Regions from separate parts of the Rhodococcus sp. PAMC28707 genome, predicted to be linked through region 2. Evidence: riboswitches for the same ligand, from Rfam matches in the RefSeq annotation. Region 2 holds a riboswitch; each other region holds the start of a gene.

Region 1 (7,137 bases), 1.7 Mb from region 2:
GCAACCCGCGCACAGTATCGGCGCACGGTGCGCGTCGAGGACTCGCCTTCGTCGCTGTGGGGGCCGTCGCGGCTGCTGCGATCACGCTCTCCGTGTCCGGTGGCTTCTCGCAACCGGAGAAGATCGCCACCCACTCGGCCGCCGGGCCTGCGACGTCGGGTGCCGTCACGGCCAAGACGTTCGGTTCGGCCGATCCAGGCACGTGCCTGCAGTGGACGCCTACCGACGACCCCGAAACCGACCGACAGGACCTCACCGAAGTCTCCTGCGCCGACCCACATCGATTCGAAGTAGCAGCCGACGTCGATCTGAGTGCCTACCCCGGGCTCGAGTTCGCTCCGAACTCGGTCTACCCGGGAGCGCAACGGTTCGGACAGCTACGCGACGAGCATTGCGTCGATGCCGTCGACGACTATTTGGGTGCCAAGTTCGATCCGAGCGGCAAGTTCAGTGTCGGCCTGATGTTCCCCAGCCAAGCAGGATGGGCATCGGGCGAACGAACATTGCGGTGTGGAATCCAGAAGTCCACGAACACGGGAATTCCGCAGGAGATGACCGGCTCGGTGCTCGACCTGGATCAGTCGAACGTGTGGGAGCCCGGCACCTGCATCGGCATCCTGCAGAACGTGCCCGCCGATCCGGTCGACTGCAGCGCGCCCCACGCCTTCGAGGTGGTCTCCGTCGCAGACCTGAGCCAACAGTTTCCGAACGGAATTCCCAACGAGGCCGACCAGGACGCCTACCTCACGACTGTCTGCACCGACGCCGTGAACGCATACCTCGGCTCCCCAACCTCCCTGCGGGACAAGACGCTGACGCTGTTCTGGGACAACATCGACGTGACCAGTTGGCTGGCTGGTAGCCGTCAGGTCAGCTGTTCGATAGGAAGTGAGCTCGACACGGGCGGGTTCGCGACGATCGTCGGATCGGCACAGGGCGACATCCTCATCAACGGTCAACCGCCGGTACCGCCGCCGTCGGCCCCGGACGGTCGGGCACTTCCGACGCCGCTGCCCGGTGCCGCCCCGATCACGTCGGGAGGATGACATTCCTACCGACATGAGCCGCGCCGACTTCGAAAACGCTGTCGGCGACGCCCTCGACACGCTTCCGCCGGACATCACCGACCGCATGGACAACGTCGTCATTCTCGTCGAGGAAGAGCACCCCACCGAGAACATCCTCGGCCTGTACGAGGGGGTCGCGCTCACCGACCGCTACGAGTACAGCGGGCATCTACCGGACGTGATCACCATCTACCGTCGTCCGATTCTGGATATGGTCGACGACCCCGAGACCGCTCGACGAGAGATCGCGATCACCGTCGCCCACGAGGTAGGGCACCATTTCGGCATCGACGACGAGCGCTTGCACGAACTGGGTTTCGGGTAGTTCCCCGCCGCTTGAATGGTCGATTTCAAGACATCTGATCGTATGAATGGACCATTCAAGCGGGCTGGGGTGGGCCCGAACCAACTGGGCGCTGAAGCGGGCTGGGGTGCGCTGAACTCGAGAGCTACGCCGTAATCGACTCGCGCGCCTTGCCGACAGCCCGATCGGTGAAGAATGCGAATGCCAACCCGAGCGCGATCCACAGCGTCGCCTGCGTCGCCAGCGAAGACAGTCGGAACTCCCACAGCAGTGTGGCCGGGAAGTCCGCGCCGACCTCGTTGATCGTGGGCAGCAGTACATATCCCAGGCCTACCACGACGAGGAACGCCGCCAGCGGAGCCGCGATCCGAACGGCAAGCGAACTGTGCGACGCCACCGTTTTCGCGACGTAGATTCCGATTGCTACCGCCAACAACCCGAGAACAACAGAAGCGAGCCACAGCCAGGTGCGCTGATTGATGGTGTCCGGGTCGCCCACAGCAGGTGGATTGGCCGGATATTTGAAGAACGGGACAGCTTCGATTGCCACCCAGCCGAGCGCGCCGACAGCGAGGGCAAGTGTGGACCCGGACAGCGAGGTGAACCGCCGAGCGTAGTGCAGCACCGTCGCGAAGATGGCACCGAGCGCGAGCCCTGCCAGCCCGGTTGCGAGGAACAGCCCCGCACGTTGGCCGTCACGGCTTACGAGTGCATCTTCTTCGTCGTGCGAGTGTGCGCCCGGAGTTACTTCGGCGTGCTCGGCTGCACCTGCCGCCTCTTCGATGGCGATGGCCGAATTTACGTGAGGCTCACCGATGACGAACGCGATGGTGCCCGCGAGCAGACCTGCGATGAGACCCGCCAGGAGTCCGCGGACGAGCAACTGAAGATAGGTCCCCTGCAAGGTGGTCACACGCGGGGACGTCGCGGTCAGTGACACGGGAGACCCAGCAGGTGGCGTCCGTCGTGCATCAGTTCGTGCATGTACATTCCACTACGTGAAATGGCGCCCTGGTCGAAACCGACCAGGTAGAGCACGACGAATGCGAGGAGCACCACCGCCGCGACGACGACTGCGAGGGCAGCCGACTCCGTGGCGTTGCTGGGATTGTGAACGATGGCCATGATGGAATGCCTCCTGGGATTATGCGTCCCTTTCGAACCGAAGCGATGTGTCAGTTTTCTGGCTCTCGGAACCGCTGAGGTCCGATCACAGTGGCGCAACCGCTCCGGATTCACACCGGAATTGCCTGTACACATCGCGCTTACCCGCGAACTCTGGCACCGATATCAGCCCGGTGTCAATCGGAACCAGGGTGCGATGAGCCCATGGGTGGAGAGGAGTGCTCGATGCCGTCGACAGTGACGCGGCTCTCGCTGGTCAGCCATGGCACGACCGAGGCAATGCGCCGTGCCAGGTTTCATTCGGACGAACCGGTCGATTCGGGCGGGCTGAAGCGGCTGGAGGAACTCACGTTCGACTCGGACGCCGAGATGACGATGATCGCCCCGGAGCGGCGAACTCGACAGACTGCGGCGGTCCTCGGCGTAAAGGGAGCCATCGTCGCCGACCTCGCCGACCTCGATTTCGGCGAATGGACCGGCCGAACGATGGATGACCTCGACGAGTCCGAGCTGCTGGGGTGGCTCACCGACACTTCCACCGTCCCACCATGTGGTGAATCGATCGACGCACTGTTCGACCGCGTCGGGCAATGGATGAACAGGGTGGCGACCGAGCGTCGTCGGCTGCTGGCGGTCACGCATCCTGCTGTCGTCCGCGCCGTCGTCGTCACAGCACTCGACGCGCCGTCGTCCTCGTTCTGGCGGGTGGACATCCCACCCGCGACGGTGACGAATCTGAACTTCCGAGGTGGGCGATGGACCCTTCGGTCTGCGGCAGAAAAAATCACCTGAGCTTTTTTACGCGGAGTGGAACCGATTGCCCAGTGCCGTCGTCAAAGTTCTACGAGAGCGAAATTTTCGCTGCGTGACGAAGGAGTGGGGTTATGCCCGGAAATGTGCGCGTCGACCCGGTTGCCCTCGAGGCCGCCGCCGCCGAGTTGGATGCCCTCGCAGCTCGGCTCCAGGCGAGTCTGACTGCCGCATCGCTACCCATTCAAGTCACACCCTCCGGCAGCGAGGAAGTCTCACTCCTCGCCAATCGCTACTTCGTTCGCGCTGCGGGTTCGTTCACTCCCGCTGCCACCGACGCCATCGGCGAACTGATCGAGGCTGCTGCCGCACTGCGGGCACAGGCGTCCGCGTACCGAGATGTCGACTTCGAACACGGTCGGGCACTGACAATCTGAAGAGCTGACTATCCACAAGCACTGACGGGGCTGAGTAAATGACGGGGGAGATGTTGTGACACTGGGCGTAACGGGGGTCGTGTGGCTACCACGCACTGCAACAGTAAATTCAGGGGCGTTGCTGCTGGGAACCGGTCCGGCCCCGCTGATCGGTGCCGCGAGCGCGTGGGGGTCGGTTGCGGCCGCCTATACCGACGCATCGATCACAGTTGGTCGGGTCATGGCTGTCCTCGCGGCCGGCTGGGAAGGTGAGGCGGCCAATGCGGCCCAAGCTCGCTTCGGCGGATTTTTGGCGTGGACGCAGGGTGCGGCAACGCGTGCCACCGAGATCAGCGGACACGCTCTCGCCGAGGCTGCGGCCTATACGACTGCGGTCGCTGCGATGCCGAATCCGGTCGCGATAGCTGCTGTGAAATCCGCCAAAGTTGCCGCGTACAGCTCTGGTGGCGCACTGAACGGCAGCGCCGAAGCACTCGAAGTTGCAGACCAGTCACTAGACGTTCAGGCTGCGATCGTCATGGACGCCTATGAAGCTGCGACGACGCCGCTGGCCATGACGGTCTCGTTCGATCGGCCGCCCGAGATCGTCAACGACACGTCCGGTGGCACCTCCGGGCCCGACGGCAGTATCGCCAAGGGCACCTCCTACGAGGAAACGAAAGCCTTCGGGTTCAGCGCTCACACCTCACCCGCTCAGGCGGTCATCGCCGCAGCTACAGCAGCAGTTCAGAATCCTGCGTTGGTGGCTGCCGCGGGGCAGGTGGCCGGCTCTGCGGGTTCGATCGCCGGCTCCAGCGTCACCACCGTTGCTTCCGCGGCCACCAACGTCGGCGGATCCGCGGTGTCGACGTTCATGAACTCACAGAACCCTTCGCAGGGCTCGGCGGGATCACCGCTCGCGGGTGCAGGCAGAGCCGATGCTGGAGCACCGGGTTCGGCGGCAACGCGAGCAATGTCCTTCGGGTCCATCGGTTCCACCGGGTCAGCGGGCACCGGCGGGGTCGGCTTCGGCCGGGTGTCGGGCGGTCTCGGTAGCACCGCGTTCGGGGCTCCCAACGGACCGGGGGGCGCGTCCTCGGTGGCAGGCAGTGAGCGCGTTCTTGCAGGCGCCAACGGCTCGGGTGTGTTCGGAGCGGGCGCGAACGATGCTGCAGCCACGGCCCGTGGTGCCGGTGGGCCGGCATCGACGGCCGGGGCTCAGGGTGACGAAGACGAAGAGCACCGGACGCCTGGTTATCTGAAGCAATTCGAGCACTTCGGTGACGGCCGCACCGTCGCACCGTCGGTCATCGGCGCGGAACCGACATGGAACGACCGTTGATCGACTTGGGGACTCGACCTCTCGGCCACACCGTTCCCTCCGCCGAACTCGACGCCGATCAGATGGACTACCTCGTCGAGGCCCTCGGAATCGTCGAGCTACCGGTAGTGCTGGACGTGTTCCCGCGGTTCGATGGGGCTGCCGAGCGAGCGGCGGCACTTCGACGTGGGTACGACGGTCTCGATCACGACGGATTGTTGCCCAACGGGCGCGTTCATCCCGACCTCGAGATGTGGTTGCGTATTCTGGATCGACCGCGGTGGTTCATCGCTGCGCGACTGATCAACAGACCCTTCACCAACGATTCTTCGATGACCCGGATCGCTTTGGCGTCCAACGAGAGCGGTTCGGTTCTCGCAGTAGCTTCGGGTGGATGGCTCCGCATACGCGCTTCGGTCGGGGCTCCGGCGCAGGAACTGCTCGATGCACTCGGCGTGAAAAGACCGTTCGAGTTTCACGGAATCGCCGCGGAGACAGATCTTCTGGCGGAGGCGCTCGACGGCGCACCGACCGATCGCGTCGCCACTGCTGCGAGACTCTCCTACATCGGAATCGAGGACTCGGCAGCTGCCGACGTCGCCGCAGCCATGAGCACATGCTCAGCCCACGCCGAGATCACCTCGGTCACAGTCGGTTCCGGAATTCGGACCGTCGGACAGAATCCGGTGGCGTTCTTCGACACTCGGCGTGGCCGGATCGTGGCGACGTCGAGCATGGCAGCGGACGGCCGACAGTGGACGTCGTTGTCGCCTGGTTCGGATGGACGCGTGCGATCTGCGATCGAGGAGCTCATCACGGGCGCGGCCGGTTGATCAGCGCGGTCAACTGATCGGATCGTCGAGTGTGCGGCTGCCTTTGCCTTGAAATGGCAGAACGAAGCTCCCCCAGCGGACGCATGCCCAGCCGCCGCCGGCAAGTGGTGCAAGCTCGACGGTCCCGGTGTTGTCGAGGTGGTTGTCTGCGGCGAATGCGCCGTCCACACCGCCCAATACGCCACCGACCAGTCTGATGGCAGCACCGTGCCCGACCACCACCACATCTCGTGGATCATCCTCGAACAGGTATTGCTCGCGTAGTTGCTCGAGGACCGGCACGTACCGGTCGAGAACGCTGCGACCGGTCTCGCCTCCCGGCACCTGGGCGTCGAGATCACCGCGGTGCCAAGCGCCGTAAACGGCGGTGAATCCGTCGTGCGCTTCCTTGTCGGTGCGGTCTTCCCAATCGCCTGCGGAGGCTTCTTGCAGGCCATCACGCTCGACCATCATCGAGGACGTCGCCAGCGCTATGTGTTCGGCGGTTTGCCGTGCGCGCAGCGCAACGGAGGACACGAGCACCGAGGGCGGTCTACCGGCTATGGATTGCCCGTATTTCCGCGCCTGCTCATGACCGAAATCAGTGAGGGCGGCCCCGGGCGGCCGCGTGTCCAACCTTTTGGCTACGTTGCCGAACGTCTGGCCATGTCGGACGAGGATCAGCTTGCCCGTCATCTGTCCCCTTTTCCGGCGCGCAATCCCGCCAACCACTCGATCTCCTTGTCCAACGACGGGGGCGTCCGTCCGGTTCCCGTGGCGACAGGCCAAGATCCAAGGTATCGAAGTTCCATCTTGCGATGCAACGCTCCGAGAGCTTCGGACACGGCTGGATCATCGATGTGTCCGACGCAATCGACGTAGAACCGGTAGGTCCCGAATTCGGTTCGGGTGGGCCGTGATTCGATTCTGGTGAGGTCGATGTCGCGGATCCCGAACTCGGACAGTGCACCGAGCAGAGCGCCGGGCTGATTGTCCGGCATCAACACCACCGCGGTGCGATCCGCCCCGGTGGGGGCGAGCGCAGGCCGCGGGGCTCCGACGAGGACGAACCGCGTGCGCGCATTGGCAACGTCGGCGACACCGTGGGCCAATGCCGGAAGTCCGAGGCGTTCACCCGCGAGAGTCGTCGACACTGCGGCATCTGCAAACCCTGCAGCGACGTCCTCGGCGGCGCCTGCGTTGGAGGAGGCGAACTGCACCTCCACGCCCGGCAGGTTCACCTCGAGCCATTGCCGAATCTGGTTTGCAGCAATGGGATAGGCGCGGATCGTTCGAACCTCGGCCAGCGTCATGCCGGGGGCACCGAGGATCGAGAAGGCTA
Region 2 (7,137 bases):
TCTCAGGCCGCTGCGCGAACGACGGCGGCAACGTGCTCGGCGGAAAGGTCGGCAAGCCGCACGTAGCCACCCTGTAGATGCCCGGCGAAATCGGCGGCCAGTCCGAGACGGACCATGCCCGATTCGCAGTCCACGACGACCGAAGCAGTGCCGTCGGCTGCCAGACGCGACGCAGCGATACGTGCGCGCCCGACTGGATCGACACCGCCCGTCGCTCGCCCGTCCGTCATCGCGACGACGAGCGCACGGCGCAGCGGATCTCTGACCTTCTCTCGAAGGACGACCTCGCGGGCTCGCAGGAAGCCTTGTGCCAGTGGGGACTTCCCACCGGTCTTCATTCTGCGCAAGCGGGTGACAGCGACGTCGACGCTCGACGTCGGCGGAAGAACCAACTCGGCCTCGCGCCCTCGAACAGTGATGACCGCGACCTTGTCTCGCCGTTGGTATGCATCGCGCAGTAGCGACAGCACTGCTCCCGTCACGGCGGACAACCGATCGCGTGCAGCCATCGATCCGGATGCGTCGACAACGAAGACGATGAGGTTGCCTTCGCGACCTTCACGAATCGCCCCGCGTAGGTCCGCGGGCTCGAGTCTGAATTTCCCGGAAGTTCGTCCGCGCGCGACTTGATCCTCGGCTGCCGCGAACAATGTTCCGATGAGGTGAAGTCCCTTGCCACGCTCGGTGGTCGGGCGCACGACGCGCCCCTGCGCAGCACGCGACCGGGATCGACGCCCGGGCGCTCCCTCGCCGACGCCAGGAACTTCCATCAACCGCGCGCGAAACTGCGATCCGGGCGTTGCTGCATCTCGGTCACGAGATCCGTTGCCGGACGGTGGATCAGCCTGGTCGGGTGTCGGTGCACCGCCACCGTCGTCATCCGGGTCCGGTCCTGAATCCGTGGGTTCGGGATCGGTCGGTTCGGGATCGGTCGGCTCGTCGGGTTCCTGGCCGGATTCTGGCTTCGCGGAGTCTGCCTGTTCTGCCGCGTCGCGCATGGCGTCGTCGAGTGCACTCTCGTCGATCCCCGGTTCGTCGAACGGGTCACGCCTGCGGCGATGCGGCAATGCCAATTCCGCAGCGACCCGCACGTCCGACTCCTCGACCTTCGGCGAACCTCGCCATGCCGCGTGTGCCGATGCGGTTCTTGCCACTACGAGGTCCGCTCGCATCCCGTCGACGTCGAACGATGCACACAGCGCCGCAATTCGACGAAGTTCGGTGTCGTCGAGTTCCACCTGATCGAGTACGAGTCGAGCCGCGACGATGTGTGCGGCGATGTCCGCGTCCTCATCGGCGTAGTGAGCAGCAAACGCACTGGGGTCGCGCTCGTAGTTCAGCCGACGTCGTACGACGTCCATTCGGATGTCGACGTCACGTGAGGCAGTGACCTCCACGGCGAGCCCGAAGCGATCCAACAACTGTGGTCGGAGTTCGCCCTCTTCTGGATTCATGGTTCCCACGAGGACGAATTGCGCGGGATGGGAATGTGAAACCCCGTCGCGTTCGATATGGACGCGCCCCATCGCAGCCGCGTCGAGCAGAACATCGACGAGGTGATCATGCAGAAGATTCACCTCGTCGACGTACAGCACACCCCGATGAGCGGCGGCCAACAGTCCCGGCTGGAATGCACGTTCGCCGTCTCGAAGCACCTTCTCCAGATCGAGCGAACCGACCACGCGGTCCTCGGTCGCGCCGACCGGAAGCTCTACCAGTCGGGCCGGCCGTGTCACGCCATCGTCCTCGATGTCCGGAAGGAGTGTCGCGAGGGCACGCACGACAGTGGACTTCGCCGTCCCCTTCTCACCGCGGACGAGGACACCACCGATTCCCGGGTGCACCGCACACAGGATCAATGACAATCGAAGCTGGTCTTGGCCGACTATCGCGCTGAACGGATAACCGGGTTCTGAAGATCCAACGGCCTGCTGCACTTTCGATCCCCTTCATTCCTCGGTTTCCGCGCCGAGGACTTTCGATGCCCACCGAAGAAGTGGACAAAGTAAATGGATGCTGTGCGGTGATCTGACTTACGAGGCTGCCGACAATCGGCCTACTCGTACACAGTGGCGGGACCGCGCCTGAATCACACAGGACTTCCCCGCATCAGCTCCGTTGATCGAACCCTACCGTCGTTCGACGTTATTGCCGCCCGACGCCTCGCCCCAAGGAGTTCCGCCGCCCCGACGCATGGGCGTGTGCGGAATCCCGTCTTCGAGAACTTCCTCACCATCGGGCAGAAACCCGTGCTTCGAGTACATGTCCACCAAGTAGCTCTGTGCATTCATACGACACGGAGAGGATCCGACCTCGGCAAGGGCAGCACGCAGAATACGCGTGGTGTGCCCCTGCCCTCGCGCCGACCGCTGCGTGCACAGCCGCCCGATGCGGAAGGCCTTCTCTCCGTTGTCGTGCTCCTCGAGCAGACGCAGTGTGCACACCACTTCGCCGTCGCGTTCGAGCCAGAAATGCCTCGTTTCGGTGAGCAGATCTCGACCGTCGAGTTCGGGGTAGGCGCACGCCTGCTCTACGACGAAAACCTCGACACGCAGCTTCAACAGGTCGTACATGGTCTTGTTGGACAGGTCCAAAGCCCAGGAGCGCTTGAGGGCAGCAGCTTGCGTAGTCATAGGCCTGTTGCTATCACACGCCGGTGTGCTGTGCGAGTTGGGAAGACTCGTCCAGCTCGAGCGCACGCGAGGTCCAGTCGAATATTTCGCGGAACAGCGAACGATCCTCGGCCAATTTGACCCCGAGCGAGGGCACCATTTCCTTGAGCTTGGGCTGCCACGCCTCGTAGCGGTCGCCGAAGCAACGCTGCAACACATCGAGCATCGCCGGAACCGCAGTGGAAGCACCCGGCGACGCACCGAGCAGGCCCGCGATCGTTCCGTCTGCAGCGTTGATCACAGCGGTGCCGAATTCGAGAACTCCGCCGCGGCCCTTCTTTCGAATGACCTGAACCCGCTGGCCTGCGGTGACGATCTCCCAGTCCTTGTCGAGGACCTTGGGTGCGAATTCGCGCAGCGTATCCACGCGATCGGCCTGCGACTGAGACAGTTCGCTCAGAAGGTACTTCACCAGTCCGAGCTCGGTGACGCCCACTCCGAGCATCGACATCAAGTTCCCCGGCTTGACCGACGAAGGTAGATCGGTCAGCTTTCCTTCCTTGAGGAACTTCGGCGACCATCCGGCGTACGGACCGAAGAGCAAACCGGGCTTGCCCCCGATGACACGAGTATCGAGGTGTGGCACCGACATAGGAGGCGCACCGACCGATGCCTTGCCATACACCTTGGCCGAGTGCTGCGCGATGAGCTCGGGGTTGGTGCAGCGCAGCCACTCACCACTGACCGGAAACCCTCCGAAGCCTTTGATCTCGCTGATGCCCGACTTCTGGAGCAGGTGCAACGCGCCGCCACCCGCGCCGACGAACACGAACTTGGCGTTGACCGTCTTCTTGAACCCGGTGCGAAGGTTTGCCACCTTGACGTCCCAAGTTCCGTCCGACTGCTTAGAGATGTTGCGCACGTCGTTTCCGAAATGCACGGTGGCGCCGGCCCCGGAGAGGTAGTTCAACAGTTGGCGAGTGAGCGCACCGAAGTCGACGTCCGTTCCGTTGTCGCTCCAGTTGAGAGCGACGGGATCGGAGAAGTCCCGGCCCGCACCCATCAGCGGAAGTCGACGCGTGAACTCGTCCGGACTGTCGATGTATTCCATACCTTCGAACAGCGGATTCGAGGCCAGGGCGTCGTATCGAGCCTTCAGGTACTTGGTGTTGTCCTCACCATGAACGAAGCTCACGTGCGGGATCGGGTTGATGAAGTTCTTCGCGTCGCTCAGTATGCCATTTTCCAGGCTGTGCGCCCAGAACTGACGGGAAACCTGAAACTGCTCGTTGACGTTGAGCGCCTTGGCGATGTCGACAGAACCGTCCTTGTTCTGCGGCGTGTAATTGAGCTCACACAGCGCGGAGTGGCCGGTGCCGGCGTTGTTCCACGCGTCACTGCTTTCGGCGGCAGCGGCGTCGAGTCGCTCGTACACATCGATCGACCAATCGGGCTCCAACTGCCGAAGCAGTGCCCCGAGAGTTGCGCTCATGATTCCGGCGCCGACGAGGACCACATCGGTCTTCACTCGCTTGACCTGCTCTTGATTGGAGCGCTGTTCATTTGACACTGGAGATTCGACTTCCTTGTTCGTGAGTACTCGCGTGAGGAAACTCTGCTCAGGTGGCGGCTACATTACCCGGCCGTAGATACCCGACTCGAAGCGCTTACAAGCTCTTCTTCGATTGTGCTCTCGAAGTACGCTTTGCACCTGCTACTACAGTTGTGATCTGTGACTACCTGGGTACCCGATGTCCTCGGCGACGGCTACGAGCAGACGACCATTCCCCTCGGTGCAGATCCGGACGGTGAAGGCCAGGTCGAGGCGACTCTCGTTCGGTACCAACCGGCAGATACACCGTCTTTCGACCGAGCGGTAATCTACGTTCACGGCTTCACCGACTACTTCTTTCAACAGCACCTGGCCGAACATTTCGCAGCCAAAGGCTATGCGTTCTACGCGCTGGACCTGAGGAAGTGCGGAAGATCTCTGCGTGCAGGCCAGACACCGCACTTCGTGACCGATCTCGCGTTCTACGACGACGAGTTGAACGAAGCGCTCTCGCTGGTTCGCAGGGAGCCGAGCGGTAAGTCGGTGTTGCTCCTCGCTCATTCCACGGGCGGGCTGATTCTTCCTTTGTGGCTCGATCGCCTGAACCGTCAGGACGGCGGCACCACCGGCCTCGGTATCGACGGTGTCATCCTGAACAGCCCTTGGTTCGACCTTCAGGGCCCCGCAGCGGTTCGTAGCGTCGGCACAACCGCAATCGGCCTCATCGGCAAGGTCAAAGCCAAGACGGCGTTGCCCGGTATGGGTCTGGACACCTATGGCCTCTCGCTTGCTGCCTCCGAGCACGGCGAGTGGGATTACAACCTCGACTGGAAGCCACTGTCCGGCTTCCCCATCACCTTCGGCTGGATCCGCGCGATTCGTCACGGGCATGCAAAGCTGCATCGAGGTCTCGACATCGGCATTCCTTCGCTGATTCTGCGGTCGAAAGTGACGCACTTCTCCCGCAAGTACAGTTCCGAGATCGACGCTGCCGATGCGGTGCTCGATGTTCGTCAAATCGCGCGCTGGGCAGGCTGCCTGGGCGATCGTACGACGATCGTCCCCATCGAGGGCGCCCGCCACGACGTCTTTCTTTCACAGGACGTACCGCGGGCCCGGGCATTCGACGAGGTAGACGAGTGGCTCGAGTGGTTGCATCGAAGTGAGCACATCGAACGAGATTCCGGACGAAACCACAACGAACTAGGGACAATTTCGTGAGCAGTCAGGCAACCGGTCGTCATTTCGACATCGCGATCATCGGATCAGGTTCGGGTAACTCCATCGCGGACGAGCAGTTCGCGGACAAGACGGTGGCAATTTTCGAAGAGCATTCACCGTTCGGAGGCACCTGCCTCAACGTCGGTTGCATCCCGACAAAGATGTTCGTCTACGCGGCCGAGGTCGCGCAGACGATCCGAGATTCGGCACGCTACGGAATCGACTCCTCGATCGATCGCGTCCGCTGGTCCGACATAGTCGGCCGGGTGTTCGGTCGTATCGACCCCATGTCCGAGGGCGGCAAGAACTACCGCGAGAGCGGTAGCCCGAACGTCACCCTGTTCTCCAGCCACGCGTCGTTCGTCGGGGCCCGCACGATCGACACCGGCGCCGGCGAAGTGATCACCGCCGACCAGGTCGTCATCGCCGCCGGATCCAGGCCGGTTGTGCCTCAGCAGATACTCGACAGCGGCGTGCCGTTTCATACCAACGACGACGTCATGCGACTGCCCGAGTTACCGGAGCATCTCGTCATCCTCGGATCAGGTTATATAGCAGCAGAATTCGCGCATGTGTTCGGCGCGCTCGGATCCAAAGTGTCGATCGTCGCCCGCAAGGGCGCACTCCTACGCGGTCTCGACACAGACATATCGGATCGATTCACCGAACACGCCCAGAAGAACTGGGACGTCCACCTCGATTCCGGCGAGGCACAGGCGATCTCCGAGGGCGAAGAAGTCGGTCTCGAACTCTCCGACGGTACCCGGATCCTCGGTGACGCACTCCTCGTCGCCGTCGGACGCGTGCCCAACGGAGATCGCCTCGACGTGGAAAAGGCCGGTGTCGAACTCGAAGAAGACGGTCGCGTTCGAGTCGACGAATATGGTCGCACGAGTGCCGAGGGCGTCTTCGCGCTCGGTGACGTCTCCTCCGCTTTTCAACTCAAGCACGTTGCCAACCACGAAGCGCGCGTGGTGCAACACAACCTGCTGCACAAGGCCTGGCAGGACACGACGAACCTATGGAAGCACGACCACCGGTTCGTGCCCGCGGCCGTATTCACGCATCCACAGATCGCCGAGGTCGGCCTCACCGAGGATCAGGCTCGCAGTGCCGGCCTGGACATCACCGTCAAGATCCAAAACTACGGTGACGTCGCGTATGGCTGGGCAATGGAGGACCAAGAAGGCTTCTGCAAGATCATTGCGGAAAAGAAGACCGGCCGCATACTCGGCGCTCATGTCATCGGCGCTCAGGCACCGACGGTCATTCAACCGCTCATCCAGGCCATGAGTTTCGGAACCTCCGCCCTCGAGATGGCTCGCGGGCAGTACTGGATTCACCCCGGCCTGCCCGAAGTGGTCGAGAACGCACTGCTCGGTCTCGACGTGTGACTGTGAGAGTGCTCCGCATCACCAAGGGTTGGTGCGGAGCGCGATTTCGGTAGCAAGTTCGGCTGTTGCATCGCTCGGAATGTTGCCCACGCCGTCGAGCTGAACGACCCGGAAGTCCGAATAGACCAACCGCCCGCTGCCGTCCGCACTCGCTCGTTTCAGCGAACTGCCGATCACGATCGTGGTCGGCAGTTCCACGGGCGAGCAGTCGGAAGCGAGGATGACCCCATCCTGATCTGCGACGGCCGGATGACCGCGGTCGCATGCGACAAGGCTCGCGAATCGGCCGAACGTTCGAGCCGCCAGTGTCCATGCCAGCTCAGCGCCCTCTCGATTCCCGACGAGGTGCACCCAGGGC
Region 3 (7,137 bases), 2.3 Mb from region 2:
AAAACGTTGTTCCCTCAGGCCAACTCCTGGTACATGGGTGCAAATATCGAGGGCAAGCCGCGCGTCTTCATGATGTATGCGGGTGGTTTCGGCAACTACGGCAAGAAGATCGCGGAGGTTGCTGCGGAGGGATACAAGGGGTTCGAACTCACCGTGCTCGCTGCAAGTCAGCAGTGACGTCACGGCGGGTCCGCACTGGCGACGCGGACCCGCTTGACGGTGATCTGAATCTCTCTTACTCTTTGGCAGGTATGAGATACCAAGTATCACTCAGTGATTCATGTCGACGGGTCGAGTCGGTTTGCAGACCGAAGGTGGTGCCCCGAACCTCACCTTTCGTTCGCCGGTGAATCTTCCCAAGCCGAATTTTCCATTTCCCTCTGGGTACACTCGTACATCCCGACCGAGACACCCAAAGCTGCTGAGTCGACTCGAAACTTATCTGGGGGAGTGTCATGACCATCGTTGACTCGAACGACACAATGTTCGCCGGCCGGGCAATCGCCGCGCAGTCCAAGACGGACCTGCCGCCGTCGATGGTCGAACGCATGACACTGATCCTCGACGCGTTCGGGGGTAAAGCAGCCCGGCTGACCCTCGAAGAGATTTCGGTCTGCACCCAGCTCCCGAGGTCCACCGTTCACCGCATTCTCGATCAACTCGTAAGGCTCGACTGGGTGGATCACGCTTCGGTCGGGTATGGCCTCGGTGCACGTGCGCTCGGGCTCGGCCGCGGCGACGGCGGACACAGTGAGATTCGTGAGGTTGCTGCGCCGATTCTGCACGAGCTGCACATGCAGACCGGGATGGTCGTTCATCTATCTGTTCTCGACGGATCCAAAAGCGTCTGCCTCGACAAGGTCGGTGGACGGTTCGCTGCCGCGCTGCCGTCCCGCGTCGGTGGCCGGGCCGCGTCGCACGCGACGGCCGGTGGGAAGGCGATGTTGGCGTGGCTGGATCCCGAGCATGTAGACACCTTGTTCGGCGCGACCCTTCCTCGCTTCACCGACAAGACCATCACCGAGCGGGCGGTCCTCCATCTGGAGTTGAACCGCATTCGTCAGCGCCAGGGGCTGGCGTTCGGTCTCGAAGAGGCGGTCCGTGGGATCTCATGCGTGGGGTCTGCGATTCGTGGTTACGAAGGCCCGGCCGGTGGTATCGCGCTGTGTGGAGAGACGCGGAACGCACAACTCGAGCGAGTGGCACCTTTGGTCGTGGACGCCGCTCGTGAGGTTTCGCGCACTCTGTTCCCCAAACGCGGAGCGCCCCGCAGTGCCCGCAAGGCGCCCTCGACGCGAGCGAACTGACCCCACCTCTGCACTTCTATGTGAGCTGGCGCACAATTGTCGGCAATGACTCAGTCGACAGGTCCCGAGCCTGCGCTGGCGGCAGGTGAGGATCCACGCCGCTACGCGCGGATACTGACGGCCGTCTACGACGCGACGATGGCAGGCGGCAAGGGTCCCGCCCGGCCGCGCGAGGTGATCGGTGATTCGTGGCGGCGGTTGCAGACTCTCGGTATCGATCCCGAACAAAAATCCATCTCACCCTCACTTGTAGACATCTCCGATCTCGAGCTGAGCCGTCGTGATTCGGGTCTGATCGACGTACTCGACGATCTGGCTCGAGGGCTGGAATCGGTCGTTCAGGACGGAAACAACATTCTCGTTGTGGCCGACCGTCACGGGCGGGTGTTGTGGCGCAGTGGATCTACGGCAGTGCTCGATCGCGCCGACGGACTCGGGTTCGTCGAGGGTGCCAGCTGGGCCGAGGACTCGGTGGGTACCAATGCGATCGGAACTGCGTTGGTTTCGCGCCGAGCAGTACAGATTTTTTCCGCCGAACACTATGTGCGAAGCCATCATCCATGGACGTGTGCGGGTGCGCCGATCAAGGACCCGCGGACCGGTCAGGTGATCGGCGCGGTCGATGTCAGTGGGCCTGCGAGTAGCGTGCATCCGACCACGCTCGCGCTTGTGGATGCCATTGCCCGTCTTGCTGAATCCCAACTGCGCGAGCATCATCGGCAGAATTTGGATCTGCTGCGCTCGGTCGCGGCCCCCATGCTCGCTCGGTTACATTCCCCCGCATTGGCGGTCGACGCCAACGGGTGGGTAGCGGCCACCTCGTCCGTCGCGTTGCGCACTCGAGTTCTGTTGCCCGAGGATCTGGCCACGGGGAGATTCTGGATGCCGACGCTCGGTGTGTGTGACGTCGAGCCCTTGCCCGGTGGATGGCTCGTCCGGCCGACCGGGGTGGCGGAGAGGGCATCCATCTCCGAGACCGCCGGTGCCACCACGGTCCGTATCGATCTACGCCATCCGCAGCACACGCGGGTACAGATCCGTAGCGAGGTCGGGGAATGGACACACGAGCCGACGCCGCGTCACGCAGAGATTCTCTACCTGCTGGCAGTCCATCGGGAGGGGCGGACCGCGGCACAGATGGCGGCGGATCTCTTCGGAGACGGCGGAAGGGCGATCACCGTCAGGGCGGAAATGTCGCGTCTACGCAAGCAGCTGTCCGGTGTGGTCATGACCCAGCCCTACCGGTTCGACGCGTCGGCGACCGTCGAAATTTTGCTGCCGGAGGACATCAGCAGATTGCTGCCGCATTCTTCGGCACCCGCGGTTCGGTCACGACGTATCAGCTGACGGAATGTGTGGGCCTCGGTAGGCGCGCTCGACCGCTGCCGAAGCCTCTCGTGCATACTGCTGGACGAAGCACTTAGCAAGCCAGTCGTAGGGGGAAGCCGGTCGAAATCCGGCGCTGACCCGCAACGGTGGGCTGTCTCCTCTCGTGGAGATGGCAAGTCCGATTACCCAGCGGCTGTGTGTGCGACACCTATTCGTCGTGGTCTACGAATCGGCAGTCCTGCGCGTGGTTGATTTTGCTGCGCGTCGACTCTCAATTTCGTGGCTCTGAGCTCCAAGTGAGGTTCATATGTCACCATCTACTCCCTCCATCGTCCGAATTGTCGCGGTCGGTTCTGCAGCCGCGTTGCTCTTCGCGGGCTGTTCGCGTGGCGACTCGATAGACGCCACCTCGGCCGCGGCGGCGTTCGACGAGCCGGTCACCATTTCCAATTGCGGCCTCGCCCAGCAGTTCGATGCCCCTCCGCAACGCATCATTTCCATGAACGACCACGTCACCGAGGTGCTCATCGAGATGGGTGCCGCGGATCGGATCGTCGGGATGGGCTATCAGAACGCCACCCCGACTGCGGAGACGGCAGCTGCATTCGAACGAATCACCGGCCTCGCCGACGAATACCCGACGAAAGAACAGATCCTCGATCTCGACCCGGACCTCGTCGTGGGCGGCATGCGAAGTGCCTTCAACGACAAGAAGGGCCGCTCCCGGGAATCGTTCACCGACGTCGGCGTCGCGACGTTCCTGTTCTCCGAGTATTGCGGATCGGGATTCCCCGACATCGGGATGCTCGAGAAGGACTACACCCAACTCGGTGAAATCCTGGGAACCGAGGACGCAGCGAAAGACGTCACCGACGGCGTCGTGTCGGGGCTTGATGCAGTAAGCGAGAAATTGACCGGCGTGGCTCCGACCCCGACGTTCTTCTACGACTCCGGTGAAGACGTTCCCTCGACCATCGGGGGCGTCGGCGTCGGGCAGGTCATCGCTGACTACGCCGGGGCGGAAAACATCTTCCCCGAAGGCGAGCGGCCCTACCTGGACACGACGTGGGAGATCATCGGCGAACGCGCACCACAGGCGATCGTCGTCCTCGACTACGGCGATACCTCCGCGCAGGGCAAGATCGACTTCCTGAAAAGTCAACCGATCATGGCGACGACGCCTGCCGTCCAACGCGACAACTTCATCGTCGTACCGCTCGACGACTTCTTCGAGAGCCCGCGACTGGTGACGAGCGTGGACACCATCGCACGCGCACTGCACCCGGACCGGTTCCAGGACTGATGGCCACCGCCGTCGAAACCCGCACTGCGCCTTCCGAATCCACGTCGACTCGACGCTCACGCTTTCCGCTCGGCGTAATTCTTGCACTGCTGATCGTCGGTCTTCTGGCTGCAATCGCAGCGGCAGCATCGTTCGGGTCGGTACGGATTCCCGTCGGTGACGTCTGGGCGATCGTGATGCACAAGGTGATGCCGGGAACGTTCGAATCCTGGTGGACCGAGGCCCGCGCAGTGATCGTCCTCGACTCCAGACTTCCGCGGTCGTTGACTGCAGCGGTCGTCGGTGCCTCGCTTGCTATCGCGGGCGGTGTCGCACAGGCCGTCACACGTAACCCGCTTGCCGATCCGTATCTGCTGGGAGTGTCCTCGGGAGCGGGCTTCGGCGTCGTGTTGGTGATGACGCTGGGAATCGGGGCAGGTGCACTGGGAGTTTTCACCATCCCGGCAGCGGCATTCATCGGGGCGATGATCCCGTTGTTCCTGGCATTGTTGATCGGTGGCAGGTACCCACAGTCGACGGCAATCGTCCTCGTCGGCGTCGCCTTGGGCGCCGTGTTCTCGGCGTTGATCACGTTCACTCTTCTGGTATTCGCCGACGAACACACCCTGAGTGGTGTTTTGCATTGGCTTGCAGGAGGATTCGGCGACGCGCGTTGGTCGACGTTGACTTTCCCCACGATCGCGCTCCTGGTGGTCGGCACAGTGCTGTTGCTCAGTGCGCCGCGTATGGACCTGCTCAAAACAGGTGACGACGGCGCCGCCGCTCTGGGATTGAATGTGCAGCGATTCCGTGTACTTCAGCTCCTGGCCGTCTCGATGCTTGCCGGTGCTGCCGTATCCGTCGGTGGCGGAATCGGTTTCGTGGGTTTGCTCGTACCTCATCTCGCGGGATACATCGTCGGTACCAGGGCCATCAGACTGCTTCCTGTGGCGGCCATGCTCGGGGCGATCGCGTTGGTAGGGGCAGACACACTTGCACGATCGGTTTCCAGCAGCACCGAGGTGCCGGTCGGAGTGGTCACCGCACTGGTCGGCGCACCGATCTTCGTGTTCATGCTCTCTCGTCAGTACGGAAGGGCCCAGCGATGACTCTGTCGATACACGAGGTCACTGCCCGGCTCGGATCGCGAGAAGTGTTGCACGGCATTAATTTCAGTGTCCGTCCCGGGGAAATTCTGGGACTCGTCGGACCCAACGGATCAGGTAAGACCACGGCGCTGCGCTGCTGCTACCGGGCGTTGACACCGGCGTCCGGGTCCGTCCTCGTCGACCATATCGACGCACGGTCGATGAAGCGCGCGGAACTCGCGCGGACCGTCGGCGTCGCATCGCAGGAACCCGAGGCGTCCGTCGGACTGACGGTCCGAGAATCGGTCGCGCTCGGGAGGGTGCCGCACCGCGGTTGGTTCTCGCCCCCGACCGCATCCGACGACGAGGTAGTGACATCCTGCCTGCGCCGGTTGGAGTTGTTCGGTCTGGCCGACCGTGACGTCGGGGCATTGTCCGGCGGTGAGCGGCAACGCGTTTCCATTGCCCGCGCACTGGCTCAACAGCCACGAATTCTGCTGCTCGACGAGCCGACCAACCATCTCGATCTGCGCCACCAACTCATAGTCATGAGCGCCATTGCCGACCTGGCTGCCGACGGGCTCGCTATCGTCATCACTGTGCACGATCTGCGTCTGGCCGTCGAGTACTGCTCCTCGCTGGCGGTTCTCGACGGCGGATCCGTCGTCGCTTCGGGCCCGACTCCCGAGGTTCTGACCGACACGTTGCTGGCGGAGGTGTTCGGCATTCGCGCGACGGTCCGTACCCATCCGAGGCCCGTCATCGACGTACACGGGCTGGCATGAGCGTCTATGCGCGTGCCGCGGCGCGAATACCAGGGTTCGGTGAATACCTCGAAGGGCCGTTCGATCTTCCCGCGTCGTTGATGCTCGACGCCGACTGGATACGGGCTCGCGTCGTCGACACCGGAGTGCGGTGGAACTGCGTCGACGATCGGGTCAACGGCACCCTGTGGTGGTATTCGGCGAGCTCGACGCTCGCCTTCGTTGCTGTCGCCACCGCGATGGTGACCGATGAGGCCGCAGATCCAAGCCTCGATACCGCACACTGCTTCCTGCGGCCCAACGGCTACCTGGGTGGGGTGAGAACCGAGCGGACCATCTCGACCGAGCAACTGGCACCCGCACTGGACGCAACGTTCGCGGGCATTATCGACGTACTCGCCGAGGCCTCGGGCGCACGTCGACGGGCATTGTGGGCAATTGCCACGGACTCGATCGCCAACCGCAGCCTCGACGTGGGGGCCGCGCTCGGCGACAGAACCGTCGGCAGTCGCTTCGCTATGTCGTTGATCGCGAATATGCAGGAAACGCTGCCGTCGCCGAGATTTGTCGACGTGGGGGGCCGCCGGTTCACCCAGCGCTGCTCGTGCTGCCTTTTGTACGAGACCGCGGGAGCCGACAAATGCACCAGCTGCCCTCGACGAACGCCGGCGGATCGTCGGCGTGGACTCGAACGAGCCGCCCGCTACTAGAGCTCGAGCGATACGACCACACTGTCCACCGATTGTGCGGCCAATGTAGGCGGGGCCGCATAATCGGTGGATGGCAGTTCGTTTCTTGCACGAGACGTCGCGTTTTCTTGCCGTCTCCGACCCCGGCAGGCTTCGGCTGCGCAGTGCAACGGCAACGACGCTGACCTTGGTTCTCGCCATTGCATTTCTTCTACCGGCGTCGAATCTGGTCGGTCAACCGATCACGGTCGCGCTGTTGGGCTCCGTCGTTGCGATGCAGTCGGCTGCGGCGGTGAAGGACAAGGACCAGCGCAGCCGCGTCGTCACCACCCTGCTGCTGTTCTTCCCGGCCGCCGCTGCAGTCTCGCTCTCGGCGATCCTGTCGCAGTTCGGCCCGGTTGCCGATGTCGGATTCATCATCGTGCTTTTCGCCGCCGTTTGGGTCAGGCGGTACGGCCCACGAGGAACTGCCCTGGGCATGGTGGCCTTCATCTGCTATTTTTTTGCCCTTTTCCTGCGTGCGCAGCCAAGCCAGATTCCAATTTTCTTGGTATCGATCGCGTGCGGTGTCGCGATATCGCTGCTCGTTCGGACGGTGATCCTCCCAGAGCGGCCAGGGGTCGAACTGCGAAGGCTTGTGCGCGCACTTCGGGCTGCGTCGATAGATGTGCTCGAGGT
Region 4 (7,137 bases), 920 kb from region 2:
CCCTTCCCGTGCAGCACGGCGTCGCCGACTGCGAAAGCGTCACTGCGGGTTTCGACAACCTCGCCCACGGCGCCGCCGTCGAGCGGTGCATCGATCTGGAACGGCGGAACGTACGACTTGACGTCGTTCATCCGGCCGCGCATGTAAGGGTCGACGGACATGACGATGTTGCGGACGAGTATCTGACCATCCTGAAGTTCGGGAAGGTCGAGCTCGACGGTGCGGAAGTTCTCCGGCGTCGGCTCACCGTGTGGACGTGAAGCGAGATGAATTTCCTTGGCGCGCAAGGGATACTCCTAGTCTTCGGTGACCGTGACGGTCACATCGATGTTACCGCGGGTCGCGTTGGAATACGGGCAGACCAGGTGGGCTTTGTCGGCTAGCGCCTGGGCCTCGTCGTGGGGAAGATTCGGTAGCGTCACCTCGAGCGTCACCTCGAGCTGGAATCCGCCTGCGTCGTTGGGGCCGATGCCGACCTGGGCACCGACAGCCGAGTCCGTCACATCTGCCTTGCTCGCACGGGCGACCATCTGCAGGGCGGAGTGGAAGCAGGCTGCGTAACCTGCAGCGAACAGTTGCTCAGGATTGGTGCCCTGGCCGTTGCCGCCCATGGCCTCGGGGATGGCAAGTTCGAGGTCGAGGCGACCGTCCGAGCTGCGAGCGCGGCCGTTGCGGCCTTCTCCGGTTGCCAGTGCTTCGGCGGTGTAAATGGTAGCCACAGTTATCCCTTTTCTTGGTGAAGTGCTTCGGCCAGTGCGGCCAGAACGTTCTTGAGGTTGGTGAGTTCGTCGACGCTCATGCCCGTCTGTGCGGCGAGTTGCATCGGTATGCCGGCCGCCTCGCTGCGTAGCGCGCTGCCCGCTGCCGTCAGGTGGATCTCGACTCTCCGCTCGTCCGACGTGAGGCGTCGACGTTCGATGAAACCGAGGCCTTCGAGCCGTTTGAGTAGCGGGGACAATGTCCCGGTGTCGAGATCGAGGGCGGTGCAAATGTCACGGACGCCGCGTCCGTCCTTTTCCCACAGCACCAGGAGTACCAGGTACTGCGGGTAGGTGATCCCGAGTTTGTCGAGGATCGGGCGGTAGGCGGCGGTGGTGGCTCGCGATGCCGAGTACAACGCAAAGCACACCTGGCGATCGAGTGCGAGTTCGTTGGTCACGTGCACAAAGGTAGCGCACGTTTAAGTTGTTCGCAACCTACATGGGAGTCGCGCGCACGAACGACGACAATGCCACCGCGGCCAAATATTTCGGCGGCGGTGGCAATTGTCCTCGCTACTGCCCGTAGTTAGCTACCGGTTCCGTTCTGCAAGATTCTGCTGATGATATCGCCGATGAAGTCGCTCGGATTCTCGATGATGCTCGAGCCTGCCGATCCGGTACCGCCCTCGCCGTCCGAGGAACCGAATCCGAGATCCGCCGAACCGGAAGTAATCGCTTCTCCGGGATTCTGATCGCGGATCTCGACGAATACACCGGTCAGCTTCTGCGTGGATGCGAAGGTCGACACGTCGACATCGACCGAAGTTTCGAGGAAAGCACCCTTTTGGGCATCGTTCGGTGCCAGATAGGTGGCCTCGAAGGTCACCGTCTTACTGCCGGTCGGTGAGATGAGCCAACCCGCGTCGGGAACGCTGACTGTGTTGGCGTTCACGTCGACCGAGGGTGTGACCTTTTCCCAGCTTTGGCCACCGATCAAGTGCCAGGCGTTCACTCGCGCACTGTCCTGCACGTATTTGAAACCTGCCGGAGCGCGGTCGGTGATTCTATTGATGTACCGCTCGGGGTGTCCGGTGGAGGAGATCGAGGTACGAAGCGTGACTTTGCCTCCCGCCGCAACCGTGCCGTCGCCGACAACCTCTTTGCTGATCTTCACGTTGCCGCCTACGACGGTATTCGACGTGGGATGTGCGGCGTCTGCCGCGGCAGCGCCGGCGCCGGACAACGCACCGGTAACCGTCAAGGCACCGACTGCGAGGCCCGCAACCGTGCTCTTCCAAGCCGTACGTGACATGAATGCTCCATTCGATCTCGACTCGACCGGAACGACCCGGACGAAACGGCCACTCTGTGTGACCTGACTCATACTTATACTGTGGAGTGCGTGATATCACAAAGCCGCGTCGGCGCGTCGGCTGATCGGTGCCACGGGTCGTGGTCGATCGCAGAGAATTCGATCCGGACTTCGACGGCGGGCGTGGTTGCCGGAGACGATCCGAGCAACCGTTGGACCCCCAAATATGCACCGACCCAGCCAGTGTCGGTTGCTCTTCGAAGTAGGCGGCCTGGCGGGCACCGACGTCGATCTCTCGAAACCCAGCCAGGAATTCGCTCGACCGTATCGTGCTGGTCAGCGAAAGGACCGCGCCCCGCTTCACCGGTCAGGCTTCTTGTGTGAAGCCTGACCGGATCGAAATGGCGACGAGCAGGAGCCGAAAGGGCAAGTCGGACAGGGTTGGAAAGCTAACGAGCCAGAGCAGCGGCCTCTACGAGGTTGCGCAGTGAGGCTTCGACCTCGGCGTTACCTCTGGTCTTCAGCCCACAATCCGGATTGACCCACAGGCGGGCGGCCGGAACGGCCTTCAATGCCGCCTGCAAGGAGGCGGTAATCTCCTCCACGCTCGGAACCCGCGGTGAATGGATGTCGTACACCCCTGGACCTACACCGAGATCGAATCCGACGTCATTGAGATCGTCGAGGACTTCCATGTGGGAGCGGGCGGCCTCGATCGACGTCACATCGGCGTCGAGTGCGACGATCGCATCGATCACCTCGCCGAACTCCGAGTAGCACAGGTGCGTATGGATCTGCGTGGAATCCGCTACCCCTGACGTCGACAGCTTGAATGCACGCACAGCCCATTCCAGGTAGGCCTTCTTGTCCTCTGTGCGCAAGGGGAGCAGTTCGCGTAGGGCAGGTTCGTCTACCTGGACGATCGCGATTCCTGCCGTTTGCAGGTCGACGGTCTCGTCGCGGATGGCCAGTGCGACCTGATCTGCGGTGTCGGCCAGCGGTTGATCGTCGCGAACGAACGACCACGCGAGGATCGTCACAGGTCCGGTCAGCATGCCCTTGACCGGCTTGTCCGTCAGTGATTGAGCAAAGGCGATCCAGTCGACGGTCATTGCGCCGGCCCGGCTCACATCACCGAACAGGATGGGCGGACGCACGCAACGAGAACCGTAGGACTGAACCCAGCCATTGGCCGTGGCCGCGAAGCCATGCAGTTGCTCCGCGAAGTACTGCACCATGTCGTTGCGCTCCGGCTCGCCGTGCACGAGAACATCGAGGCCCAACTTCTCCTGCAGTGCAATGACATCGGCGATCTCTGCTTGCATGCGACGCACGTACTCGGCGTCGTCGATCTCGCCCTTGCGCAATTCGGCCCTGGCGAGACGGATCTGGGTTGTCTGCGGGTACGAACCGATCGTCGTCGTCGGGAGCGACGGGAGATCGAGCCGAGCCGCTTGGGCCACCCGACGCTCGGCAGCGGGACTGCGATCGACTGCCACACCACCCTCGAGTCGGGCGCGAACTGCACTGTCGTGCACTCGGGGGTCGGTGCGACGGGATTCCGCAGCGACCCGTGCAGAGGTGAGTGCGGTTGCAACGCAATCGGTTCCCTCGCGAAGTGCACGTGCGAGCACGGTCACCTCCTCGACTTTTTCTGCGCCGAACGCCAGCCACGAGCGCAGTGGATCCACGATCTGCGTCTCGGAGTCGAGCGTGTACGGGACATGAAGTAGCGAGCAGGAACTCGATACGGCGAGCGCGCCAGCACTGCCCAACAGGCTCGCCAGCGTGGCCAGGGCCTGGTCCAGATCGGTCCGCCAGACATTGCGGCCGTCGACGATGCCTGCCACGAGAAGCTTGCTCGCCAGAGCGGGCACCGCTGCGACCTGCTCGACGGTTCCCGGGGTGGTGAGATCGACCGACAAACCCTCGATACCGGTCGAGGCGAGTACGGGCAACGCGTCACCGAGGTACCCGAAGTACGACGCCACCAGTATTGCCGGCCGTCTCTCGACGGCGCTGAGGTAGTCGTAGGCGCGTCCGGCGGCGGCGAGTTCGGCTTCGGTTCGATCCGCGACGAGAGCCGGTTCGTCGATCTGGACCCATTCGGCACCCGCGTCGGACAGCTGTGTCAACAGATCGGCGTACAGCGGGAGGATTTCGTCGAGACGGTCCAGCAGCGGAGCATCACCGCCGACCGATTTCGAGAGCAGCAGGAACGTAACCGGGCCGACGATCACCGGACGGGCCGGAATACCCAGTGCGCGAGCCTCGTTCAGCTCGCCGAGAATCTTTTCCGGGTGGAGTGCGAACGTTGTGCTCGCTGCAATCTCGGGTACGAGGTAGTGATAGTTGGTGTCGAACCACTTGGTCATTTCCAAGGGCTGCACGGTGTCGTTGCCACGCGCGGCGACGAAATACCGATCGAGATCGTCCTCGATGGCGCTTACCCGTTCGGGCAGCGCGCCGAGTAGGACTGCGGTGTCGAGCACCTGGTCGTAATAGGAGAAGGTGTTGATCGGCACGGAGTCGAGCCCTGCGGCCTTCAGTGAAAGCCAGTCGTTCTCGCGTAGCTGCTTGGCGACGGCACCGAGTGCGGCGGCATCGCTCTTTCCGGCCCAGTAGGACTCGACAGCCTTCTTCAGTTCGCGCTTCGGGCCGATTCGGGGGGAACCGAGAACTGTCGCAGTGAATTCGAATGTCACTTCGTGTGTCTCCAGATACATGGCGTGATGGGTGGAACACCACCGTGCGCGCGAGTACGCCTGAGCCCAAGACGAGAGTTCAGGTCTACTCGCCCACTCCACGGGGCGGTGAACCGCTACGCACGGCGTGCGCAGCACAGAAGGCAGGTATTCGGACTCGCAGGCGCGCGATCTCGACAAACCCTCGAGAAAAGCTCCTAGTGGCCGTCGCTTCCCAGAGAGGCTTCTCCAGTGCTTGATAGACGGCGGTCGTTCCTGCATACCGCTGCGGGACAATCCCGGATTCTCACCGGGTTCCCTCTTGCGTCGCCGTTGCGGACTTCGGGGCTCCTCTTGGCCGCGGGCGAACCGACTGCAAGCACGAGCATAGGCGCTCGGTCGCCTCTGGAGAAAGGGCTGCTACTCTCGACCCCATGAAGCGCACGTATTTTTGGTTTAGCAGGCCGGCCCCGGGTGGGTCAGCCAGCGACACCATGCGCTGACACCCCACCCCACGAGCCGGAATCGGACCGGCTCGAAGTGCGCGTGGATTCACCGTGAACGAGTCGGTCTGGGAACAGGACCTTCCTCCATGACAACCGACATCGACACCATCGACCCAGCTCTGCACGATTCTGCTCTGGACGAGCGACGGACGATCAGTATCAGTCCGCTTCTGTCTCCTCGGACCGTTCGGCGTGAGCATGCGGCGGACGACGCAGTGGCCGCCGTAGTACGGCGCGGCCGCGACGGCGTCGTCGACATCCTCGACGGACGTGATGACAGGCTGATCGTCGTCGTCGGACCGTGCTCGGTGCACGACACCACCGCGGCGATGGACTACGCCCGGAGATTGGCCGCGAAGGCGACCGAACTCGATGATCGCCTGCACATCGTCATGCGCGTGTATTTCGAGAAGCCGCGGACCACTCTCGGCTGGAAAGGCCTGATCAACGACCCGCATCTCGACGGCAGCTTCGACATCAACGAAGGCCTCCGTGTGGGCCGCCAGTTGCTAGTCGACATCTCGAGTCTCGGTCTTCCGGTCGGATGCGAATTCCTCGACCCCATCACCCCTCAGTACATTGCGGACCTGGTCAGCTACGGTGCCATCGGCGCACGAACCGCAGCCAGTCAGGTGCACCGGCAGCTGTGCAGCGCCTTGTCGATGCCCGTCGGAATCAAGAATTCGACCGAGGGTGATGTTCAGGTTGCCGTCGACGGAACCCGGGCGGCGGCGTCGAGTCACGTCTTCCCCGGAACGGACCTCGACGGTCATTCCGCGTTGATCAGAACCGTCGGTAATCCCGACTGCCATGTGATTCTGCGCGGCGGCACCGACGGTCCGAACTACGATGCGGGCACTGTCGCCGACACCATCGCGCGGCTCCGGAAGTCGAATCTTCCCGAGCGCGTGGTGATCGACGCGAGCCACGGCAACAGCCGAAAGGACCACAACAGGCAGGTCGATGTCGTGACGGACGTGTCGGCACGGCTCGCAGCAGGGGAGCAGGGGATTGTCGGTCTCATGTTGGAGAGCTTCATCGAAGCCGGCCGGCAGGATCTGACCCTCGGTCATGCGAACGAATTGACCTACGGTCAGTCGATCACCGACGCATGCCTGGACTGGGACACCACTGCGGCACAGCTCGACGCACTCGCAGCCGCAGTCACCGAACGCCGCGCGGGCGGAACTGCACGCTGACGCGAGGGCCGGTGGCACGATTGCTTTTGGGCACGGCGTGCTCCCATGTTCGTTGGCACGAACCGCCCATGACGATCAGATCGCCGTGGCCGAGCGTGAACTTCAACGATGCGCCGCCGCCACGCGGCCGCAGCATCAGTTGTCGGGTGGCACCGAGTGACACGATGGCAACCATCGTGTCCTCGGTGGCGCTGCGGCCGAGGTTGTCTCCGTGCCAGGCGACGCTATCGGATCCATCCCGGTAGTAGCACAGTCCGGCGGTGGCGAAGGGCTCGCCCAACTCGGCCCGATAGTGCGCATCGAGTGCCGACTTGGCCTCGAGCAACCGTGCCTCGGGCCAGCTTTCGTACTCGGAGTAGAAGCGCGCCAAACGCGGCACCTCGACCACGCGGTCGTACATCTGGCGTCGCTCGGCACGCCAGTCGACGTCGGTGACGAGTCGATCGAACAAGTCCGTGGTGCTCGCCCATCCGGGGCGGACATCGACCCATGCGCCATTTGTGAGCGTGCGCCGGGTAACCGAGGACCCGAGTGGACCGAAGTCCTCGTCGCCGTCGGTGAACAGCGACCCCTGCAGATCCACGCTCATGACCGAAATCATAGCGTCACTCGAACGTATGTTCCAATAATCGATCGCAAAAATATTGTCGCAACAGTGTCCTATCGTGTGCGCATGGGATACGAAATTCAAGTCACGATAGACAGCGGCAACCCTCATGAGCAGGCCGCATGGTG

The links. Region 2 has a riboswitch for cobalamin ahead of E5720_RS01985 (magnesium chelatase subunit D family protein). Riboswitches for the same ligand answer to the same signal wherever they lie in the genome.
Region 1: linked by a shared signal. The riboswitch ahead of E5720_RS09655 (CbtB-domain containing protein) and the one ahead of E5720_RS01985 (magnesium chelatase subunit D family protein) in region 2 are both predicted to bind cobalamin.
Region 3: linked by a shared signal. The riboswitch ahead of E5720_RS12225 (ABC transporter substrate-binding protein) and the one ahead of E5720_RS01985 (magnesium chelatase subunit D family protein) in region 2 are both predicted to bind cobalamin.
Region 4: linked by a shared signal. The riboswitch ahead of metE (5-methyltetrahydropteroyltriglutamate--homocysteine S-methyltransferase) and the one ahead of E5720_RS01985 (magnesium chelatase subunit D family protein) in region 2 are both predicted to bind cobalamin.

The regions. Positions count from the first base shown of each region.
Region 1 covers NZ_CP039253.1:2,133,135-2,140,271, forward strand. The annotation lists gene E5720_RS09640 (septum formation family protein) at 1-1,046, shown strand, start outside; gene E5720_RS09645 (metallopeptidase family protein) at 1,060-1,392, shown strand; gene E5720_RS09650 (CbtA family protein) at 1,517-2,275, opposite strand; gene E5720_RS09655 (CbtB-domain containing protein) at 2,302-2,496, opposite strand; cobalamin riboswitch at 2,528-2,666, opposite strand; gene E5720_RS09660 (histidine phosphatase family protein) at 2,722-3,288, shown strand; gene E5720_RS09665 (PE domain-containing protein) at 3,381-3,683, shown strand; gene E5720_RS09670 (PPE domain-containing protein) at 3,739-5,004, shown strand; gene E5720_RS09675 (ESX secretion-associated protein EspG) at 4,989-5,816, shown strand; gene E5720_RS09680 (histidine phosphatase family protein) at 5,826-6,491, opposite strand; gene pheA (prephenate dehydratase) at 6,488-7,137, opposite strand, start outside.
Region 2 covers NZ_CP039253.1:431,440-438,576, forward strand. The annotation lists gene E5720_RS01985 (magnesium chelatase subunit D family protein) at 3-1,937, opposite strand; cobalamin riboswitch at 2,001-2,149, opposite strand; gene E5720_RS01990 (GNAT family N-acetyltransferase) at 2,130-2,633, opposite strand; gene mqo (malate dehydrogenase (quinone)) at 2,647-4,182, opposite strand; gene E5720_RS02000 (alpha/beta hydrolase) at 4,345-5,385, shown strand; gene mtr (mycothione reductase) at 5,382-6,779, shown strand; gene E5720_RS02010 (alpha/beta hydrolase) at 6,798-7,137, opposite strand, start outside.
Region 3 covers NZ_CP039253.1:2,699,589-2,706,725, forward strand. The annotation lists gene E5720_RS12210 (NAD(P)/FAD-dependent oxidoreductase) at 1-177, shown strand, start outside; gene E5720_RS12215 (IclR family transcriptional regulator) at 456-1,307, shown strand; gene E5720_RS12220 (GAF domain-containing protein) at 1,353-2,654, shown strand; cobalamin riboswitch at 2,696-2,845, shown strand; gene E5720_RS12225 (ABC transporter substrate-binding protein) at 2,944-3,939, shown strand; gene E5720_RS12230 (iron ABC transporter permease) at 3,939-5,027, shown strand; gene E5720_RS12235 (ABC transporter ATP-binding protein) at 5,024-5,791, shown strand; gene E5720_RS12240 ((2Fe-2S)-binding protein) at 5,788-6,480, shown strand; gene E5720_RS12245 (FUSC family protein) at 6,551-7,137, shown strand, end outside.
Region 4 covers NZ_CP039253.1:1,347,531-1,354,667, reverse strand. The annotation lists gene E5720_RS06130 (NADP-dependent oxidoreductase) at 1-287, opposite strand, end outside; gene E5720_RS06125 (organic hydroperoxide resistance protein) at 297-719, opposite strand; gene E5720_RS06120 (MarR family transcriptional regulator) at 722-1,159, opposite strand; gene E5720_RS06115 (hypothetical protein) at 1,288-2,013, opposite strand; gene metE (5-methyltetrahydropteroyltriglutamate--homocysteine S-methyltransferase) at 2,463-4,718, opposite strand; cobalamin riboswitch at 4,843-5,056, opposite strand; gene E5720_RS06105 (3-deoxy-7-phosphoheptulonate synthase) at 5,290-6,402, shown strand; gene E5720_RS06100 (alpha-ketoglutarate-dependent dioxygenase AlkB) at 6,368-6,991, opposite strand; gene E5720_RS06095 (VOC family protein) at 7,076-7,137, shown strand, end outside.